Regions from separate parts of the Bacillus sp. LR_5 genome, predicted to be linked through region 2. Evidence: riboswitches for the same ligand, from Rfam matches in the RefSeq annotation. Region 2 holds a riboswitch; the other holds the start of a gene.
What was found. Region 2 has a riboswitch for preQ1 ahead of queC (7-cyano-7-deazaguanine synthase QueC). Riboswitches for the same ligand answer to the same signal wherever they lie in the genome.
Positions count from the first base shown of each region.

Region 1: it holds a riboswitch for preQ1, as region 2 does, so the genes downstream of both, queC (7-cyano-7-deazaguanine synthase QueC) here and queC (7-cyano-7-deazaguanine synthase QueC) in region 2, are expected to answer to the same signal.

Region 1 is NZ_JAVAXX010000036.1:11,413-15,325, reverse strand. It holds gene queE (7-carboxy-7-deazaguanine synthase QueE) at 1-436, opposite strand, end outside; gene queD (6-carboxytetrahydropterin synthase QueD) at 429-878, opposite strand; gene queC (7-cyano-7-deazaguanine synthase QueC) at 871-1,530, opposite strand; PreQ1 riboswitch class I at 1,659-1,703, opposite strand; gene RAC86_RS10545 (YkvI family membrane protein) at 1,845-2,888, opposite strand; gene clpE (ATP-dependent protease ATP-binding subunit ClpE) at 3,255-3,913, shown strand, end outside.
Region 2 is NZ_JAVAXX010000233.1:994-4,906, reverse strand. It holds gene RAC86_RS29275 (YkvI family membrane protein) at 1-623, shown strand, start outside; PreQ1 riboswitch class I at 762-806, shown strand; gene queC (7-cyano-7-deazaguanine synthase QueC) at 937-1,596, shown strand; gene queD (6-carboxytetrahydropterin synthase QueD) at 1,589-2,038, shown strand; gene queE (7-carboxy-7-deazaguanine synthase QueE) at 2,031-2,762, shown strand; gene queF (preQ(1) synthase) at 2,780-3,277, shown strand; gene RAC86_RS29250 (winged helix-turn-helix transcriptional regulator) at 3,786-3,913, opposite strand, start outside.

The DNA.
Region 1 (3,913 bases), on a different contig from region 2:
AAATGTGATCAAGCTTTTGAAAGTTTGTCACCATTTTTGAGCTTGGCGGTTTTGGAGAAATTGTCAGATCATCAATCAGCGTAAACCAATCCTGATAAACGGTCCCCTGGGTTTCGAGCGCTGCACGGATGTTATTTTCCTTCAGCAGTTCGATAAAAGCATCCAGCTGCTTTAACAGGGCCGGGTTGCCGCCTGAGATCGTCACGTGGGAAAACGCGTCTCCGCCAATGTCCTTAAGCTCTGCAAAAATCTCCTCAGCCGTCAGCCAGCGAATATCTTTTTTAGCAGACCCGTCCCAAGTGAAGGCGGAGTCACACCAGCTGCAGGAATAGTCACAGCCGGCTGTACGGACGAACATCGTTTTCTGTCCGATCACCATGCCTTCTCCTTGAATCGTCGGGCCGAATATTTCTAATACAGGAATTCCTTTAGCCATTCAAACCACCCTTTTTCGGACGGTAGACACAGTAACTTGTCGGTGTTTCACGGACAAACACCTGTACACAGCTCGGCTTATTCTCCAATGTGTCTAAATAAGCCTGTACGTTGTCATAAATCGTTTTCGCCACGACTTCAGTTGTCGGCAGCGAATACCGGTCGTCCTGAGAAAAATCTTCATGATCATTTAAAAGCGTATGATCATAGTTTCCGTGCACCAGTTTTTTGAGTACGCTGAAATTGACAAGGAAGCCGGAATCGTCAAGTTCGTCGCCGGCAACTGTTATATTTACGGTATACGTGTGCCCGTGAACCCTGCTGCACGCTCCAGCACTTTCCCGAGGGATAAAATGAGCAGCTGAGAGGTGCATGTCCTTATTCAATTCAAATGAATAAGGATGCTGGGCCTGCGGATAAATTTGAGATAACAATTTATGCACGCTCTCCTTTCATCGCCATATACTCTTCATACCCTTTTGAACGAAGGTGGCATGCCGGACATTCGCCGCAGCCGGCTGCGATGATGCCGTTATAACATGTCAGCGTGTTGTTTTTTACAAAATCAAGCGCGTCAAGCTCATCTGCAAGCTTCCACGTTTCTGCCTTATTCAGCCACATGAGAGGCGTATGAATCACAAACGGCTTCTCCATCGCCAAGTTTACTGTTACATTGCAAGATTTCACGAATTCATCACGGCAGTCAGGATAACCGCTGAAGTCTGTCTCGCAAACTCCTGTAATAATGTGGCGCGCGCCAATTTGGTATGCCAGAATAGACGCAAAAGATAAGAATACCAAATTGCGGCCCGGAACAAATGTGGATGGCAGTTCGCCGTCTTTTACTTCTATATCAATATCATTTCTTGTCAGAGCATTCGGTGCAAGCTGATTTAAAAGTGACATATCGAGCAAATGGTTTTTCACACCAAGCTTTTCTGCAATGGATTTTGCCACTTCAATTTCCTGCGAATGACGCTGATTGTAATGAAAAGTCACCGTTTCGACTTCTTCGAATTCCTTTAGAGCCCACAGTAAGCATGTGGTGCTGTCTTGACCGCCGCTAAATACGACAATTGCTTTTTCTTTTTTCATGATTCCTCTCCTTCTCCGCAATAAAAACTTTCGGCGAGAGACATCGCTACAGCTGATTTACACAAAAAAACACCTTTTCGGAAGGTGCTCTAGAAAAACATAAAAAAGGCCGTATCCAAGGATACAGCTCGTCCTTAGTTTTTTATAGAGGGTGTAGCTAGAACCTCTCCCGCATATCGTACGGATTTTCTTCAATTTTTCACTTCTGCTATCTTACCATAATGTTGTTTTTCTTGACAATAAAAAAAGTCAGCCCCTAGCTTTCCGTTCAAGCATCGTTCTGCAATGACGGCTCGCTTCATTATATATGTATGTTACAAACTGCGCCGCCGGGGAGACTTTTTGCAAATCAGGGCGCCTATGAAGGCCAAACTCACATAGCCAAACAAAGGATAAATCGTTGAAATCAGCTTTCCGTATCCAATTTGGCTCGTGATATAAGCCGTAATCATAATGGCTGCAAAGATATATTTGCTTTTCATTGGCAGAAAGCTCTGCACTTGTTTTTCCAACCCATATAGATTGCCGATAACTGATGTGAACACTTCACCGAAAATAATGAGCAAATAAATCAAATGGACAGATCGCGCAAAGAGATAAACCACTTGAGCCATCGGTATATCATACAAAAATACATCCGGGAGTGTCGACAATGACAGAAAACTCGCGGACAGCACAATCGTCAGCATCGTGCCTCCAACTAAAGCGCCTTTTTTTATCACCTTTTCCGATGGCATTTCATTCGCCAGTGGAACCAAAACCGCTTGGGCAAGCGATAAATTCAAAGCGCCGTAAGAAACCGCTGACAACAGCCAGTCCCAGCGATGTGGCCAGACCCACTGAGCTGCGTTCCGCGACTCGCTGAAAATAAAAGAGTCGGCCACCACAATCATAGAAAAGATGATCAAAAGAGGAACAACAAACACATTGACACCGAAAATGCCTTTTACCCCTTTAGTCATCACAATTAAGCTCAATCCGATTGTAATCAGCATCCCAATCTGAGCAGACATCCCCAGCTGCTCCTCAAAAAGCGCCCCTGCCCCAGAAAGCATAACAGATGTGACACCGAGGAGAACAAACAGCATAAACACATTGATAATCCGCCCAGCTGTCGCACCGAACAAAAATATATTCATTTCTTGATATGACTTGGCATTGATTCGCTTTGAAATGATCATCAGCTTGGCCCCCAAAAACGTAAACATCCCGCCGCTGATGATAATACCGAATAAACCGAACCAGCCGAACTTCAGAAAAAACTCAACAATTTCCCTGCCAGTCGCAAATCCAGCTCCGACTACTGTACCGACATACACAAAAGCAAGCTGACTTGCAGACCCTTTTGATTGTTCCATTTCTCCCCTCCGAACGAACCGCAGTTTTGTCCATATATGCCTTTTTATAACCTATGAGACAAGTTCCTTGAAAAGACGAAGAAAACATGTTTTACTGTGTAAACAAATCAAAAATTTTTTACGCAAAAGACTTGAAAGTCAAAGATGGTCAGAGTATACTATTAATCAAAGTTGGTCAAATGAACCGGCCTTTTTTAAAAACCAATTGGTCAAAGTTAGTCAAATAGTCAGACTGCTCTGAGCAAATTGTTTTGAAAGCCGTTAAGTTTGCCGTATACTAATAGTCAAAGAAGGTCAAATCCAAACGACCTTTTTATTCACATTCATTGGTCAAAGAAGATCAAACTTTTAAGGAGGTTTTGGCAAATGCGTTGTCAACATTGTCATCAAAACGAGGCGACGATTCGCCTTAACATGCAAATAAATTCCGTTCATAAACATATGGTTCTATGTGAAACCTGCTATAACGAACTGACTCGTAAACCCTCAATGAGCATGGGTCCTCAATCTTTCGGTTTTCCATTTGAACAAGCATTCCAACCGAAAGAACATAGTGCAGCAAAACAAGGCGAGAAAAAAGGATTGCTTGATGAGCTGGCTCAAAATATTACAAACGGTGCAAAAGCAGGTCTCATTGACCCCGTCATCGGCCGTGATGAAGAAGTGGCGCGCGTGATCGAAATTCTGAACCGCCGCAACAAAAACAATCCAGTTCTCATTGGTGAGCCGGGTGTAGGGAAAACCGCCATCGCCGAAGGACTTGCTTTAAAAATTGCTGAAGGTGATGTTCCAAACAAACTGAAAAACAAAGAGCTTTACTTGCTTGATGTTGCATCCCTTGTTGCAAACACAGGGATCAGAGGCCAATTTGAAGAGAGAATGAAACAGCTGATCACTGAGCTGAAAGAACGAAAAAATGTCATTCTGTTCATTGATGAAATTCATCTTCTCGTTGGCGCTGGCTCTGCTGAAGGATCAATGGACGCAGGCAACATTCTTAAACCTGCCCTTGCCAGAGGCGAACT
Region 2 (3,913 bases):
TCGGTGTCAATGTGTTTGTTGTTCCCCTTTTAATCCTCTTTTCAATGATTGTAGTGGCCGACTCTTTTATATTCAGCGAATCACGAAACGCAGCTCAGTGGGTCTGGCCGCATCGCTGGGATTGGCTGTTATCAGCTGTTTCTTACGGGGCTTTGAATTTATCGCTTGCCCAAGCGGTTTTGGTTCCGCTGGCGAATGAAATGTCATCGGAGAAAGTGATCAAAAAAGGCGCTTTAATCGGAGGCACGATGCTGACGATTGTGCTGTCCGCGAGTTTTCTGTCTTTGTCAACTCTTCCGGATGTATTTTTGTATGATATACCGATGGCACAAGTGGTTTATCTCTTTGCACGATCTGTCCATTTGATTTATTTACTCATTATTTTCGGAGAAGTGTTCACATCAGTTATTGGTAATCTATATGGATTAGAAAAACAAGTGCAAAGCTTTCTTCCAGTGAAAAGCAAATATATCTTTGCGGCCATTATGATCACGGCTTATATTACGAGCCAAATAGGGTACGGCAGGCTTATTTCAACGATTTATCCCTTGTTTGGCTATGTGAGCCTGGCCTTCATAGGCGCTTTGCTTTGCAAAAAAGCTCCTCGGCGGCGCAGTTTATAAATATATATAATGAAACGAACCGTCACTATAGAGCGATAATTGATCTAGGAACCGGGGACTGACTTTTTTATTGTCAAGAAAAACAACATTATGGTAAGATAGCAGAAGTGAAAAAATTGAAGAAAATCCGTGAGATATGCGGGAGAGGTTCTAGCTACACCCTCTATAAAAAACTAAGGACGAGCTGTATCCTTGGATACGGCCTTTTTTATGTTTTTCTAGAGCACCTTCCGAAAAAAGGTGTTTTTTTTGCGTGAATTAGCTGTAGCGATGTCTCTCGCCGGCGTTTTTATTGCGGAGAAGGAGAGGAATCATGAAAAAAGAAAAAGCAATTGTCGTATTTAGCGGCGGCCAAGACAGCACAACATGCTTACTGTGGGCCTTAAAAGAATTCGAAGAAGTCGAAACGGTGACTTTTCATTATAATCAGCGACATTCGCAGGAAATTGAAGTGGCAAAATCCATTGCGGAAAAGCTTGGTGTGAAAAATCATTTGCTTGATATGTCACTTTTAAATCAGCTTGCACCGAATGCCCTGACTAGAAATGATATTGAGATAGAAGTAAAAGACGGCGAACTGCCATCCACATTCGTTCCAGGCCGCAATTTGGTATTCTTATCCTTTGCCTCTATCCTGGCTTACCAAATTGGCGCGCGCCACATTATTACAGGAGTTTGCGAGACAGACTTCAGCGGTTACCCTGATTGCCGTGATGAATTCGTGAAATCTTGCAATGTAACGGTAAATCTGGCGATGGAGAAGCCGTTTGTGATCCACACGCCTCTCATGTGGCTCAATAAGGCGGAAACGTGGAAGCTTGCAGATGAGCTTGGCGCGCTGGATTTTGTGAAAAACAACACGCTGACATGCTATAACGGCATCATCGCAGACGGCTGCGGCGAATGTCCGGCATGTCACCTTCGTTCAAAAGGTTATGAAGAATATATGGTGATGAAAGGAGAGCGTGCATAAATTGTTATCTCAAATTTATCCGCAGGCCCAGCATCCTTATTCGTTTGAACTGAATAAGGACATGCATATCTCAGCCGCTCATTTTATCCCTCGGGAAAGTGCGGGAGCGTGCAGCAGGGTTCACGGGCATACGTATACCGTAAATATAACCGTTGCCGGCGACGAACTTGACGATTCAGGCTTTCTTGTCAATTTCAGCGTACTCAAAAAACTGGTGCACGGAAACTATGATCACACGCTATTAAATGATCATGAAGATTTTTCTCAGGACGACCGGTATTCGCTGCCGACAACTGAAGTCGTGGCGAAAACGATTTATGACAACGTACAGGCTTATTTAGACACTTTGGAGAATAAGCCGACCTGTGTACAGGTGTTTGTCCGTGAAACACCGACAAGCTACTGTGTCTACCGTCCGAAAAAGGGTGGTTTGAATGGCTAAAGGAATTCCTGTATTAGAAATTTTCGGCCCGACGATTCAAGGAGAAGGCATGGTGATCGGACAGAAAACGATGTTCGTCCGGACAGCCGGCTGCGATTATTCCTGCAGCTGGTGTGACTCCGCTTTCACTTGGGATGGGTCTGCTAAAAAAGATATTCGCTGGATGACGGCGGAGGAGATTTTTGCGGAGCTTAAGGACATTGGGGGAGACGCGTTTTCTCATGTGACGATCTCAGGCGGTAACCCGGCTCTGTTAAAACAGCTGGATGCTTTTATTGAACTGCTGAAGGAAAATAACATCCGTGCAGCGCTTGAAACTCAAGGGACCGTTTATCAGGATTGGTTTACGCTGATTGATGACCTGACAATTTCTCCAAAACCGCCAAGCTCAAAAATGGTAACGAACTTTCAAAAGCTTGACCACATTTTAACTTCACTTCAAGAGAATGATAGACAGCATGCTGTCAGCTTGAAGGTTGTCATCTTTAATGATGAAGATCTGGAATTTGCCAAAACTGTGCACAAGCGGTATCCGGGAATCCCGTTTTATTTACAAGTCGGAAATGATGACGTGCATACGACAGATGATCAGTCACTGATTGCACATTTGCTTGGGAAATATGAAGCGCTTGTTGATAAGGTAGCTGTCGATGCGGAGCTGAATCTCGTCAGAGTGCTCCCGCAGCTGCACACCCTGTTATGGGGCAACAAACGCGGAGTATAATAGAAAGGAAGATGAACATGACGACAAGAAAAGAATCAGAATTAGAAGGTGTAACATTGCTAGGCAACCAAGGTACAAATTATTTGTTCGAATATGCACCGGACGTGCTGGAATCCTTCCCGAATAAACATGTAAACCGTGACTACTTTGTAAAATTCAATTGTCCGGAATTCACATCTTTATGTCCTAAAACAGGCCAGCCAGACTTTGCGACAATCTACATCAGCTACATTCCTGATGAAAAAATGGTTGAAAGCAAATCATTAAAGCTGTATCTATTCAGCTTCAGAAACCATGGTGACTTCCACGAGGACTGCATGAATATCATCATGAATGACTTGATTGAATTAATGGACCCGCGCTACATTGAAGTATGGGGCAAATTCACGCCAAGAGGCGGAATTTCCATTGACCCGTACACAAACTACGGAAAGCCTGGCACGAAGTATGAGAAAATGGCCGAATACCGTATGATGAACCATGATTTGTATCCGGAGACAATTGATAATCGTTAATTATTCCGTTGTGTGATACGGAGTGTGAAACGAAGTGGAGTCACAGTAAAATCCGAACATTCAGCGTTAATTTTCAGCGGAATTGTAACCGAGTCACAGCGAAGTGTGACCCGCACTAAGCTCAATAAAAGTGTGACCTGAGGTGCAACCTGAACTGTGACTTTTATGCAGTGAAAAATTGATAGTACAGAAGCAGATTAAGGCGTACAATTTGTACGTCTTTTCTTTTTTTATCCGAAAGAAAAAATGCCTATCTAGAGATCATAGGCATTAAATATTATTATCAATATCTTCATTTATTTTTTGGCTAAGTTTCTGAACCTTCTCTTTAACATTTGAAACAGCTCTTTTTTGAATTTCATCAAAGTTCTCCTGAATATAGTCGATGACACTTCTTATTAGAACTTCACTTTCAAAATTGAATATCTCATTTATTTCTGACTGTTCTTCATCTGTTAGGTGATGGTATTGAAGTTGTTTAGCATTTACTTCAGCAGCTACATCAATCCTAACTTAGTTGTTCTGGTTGTACAATTTCATATTCACCTTCTGCATACTCTTGCTCCGCATAATAGCCTCCCCATTGACAGAGCTCCTGCAAGATAGGTTTAAGAGATTCTCCAAGTTCAGTGGATG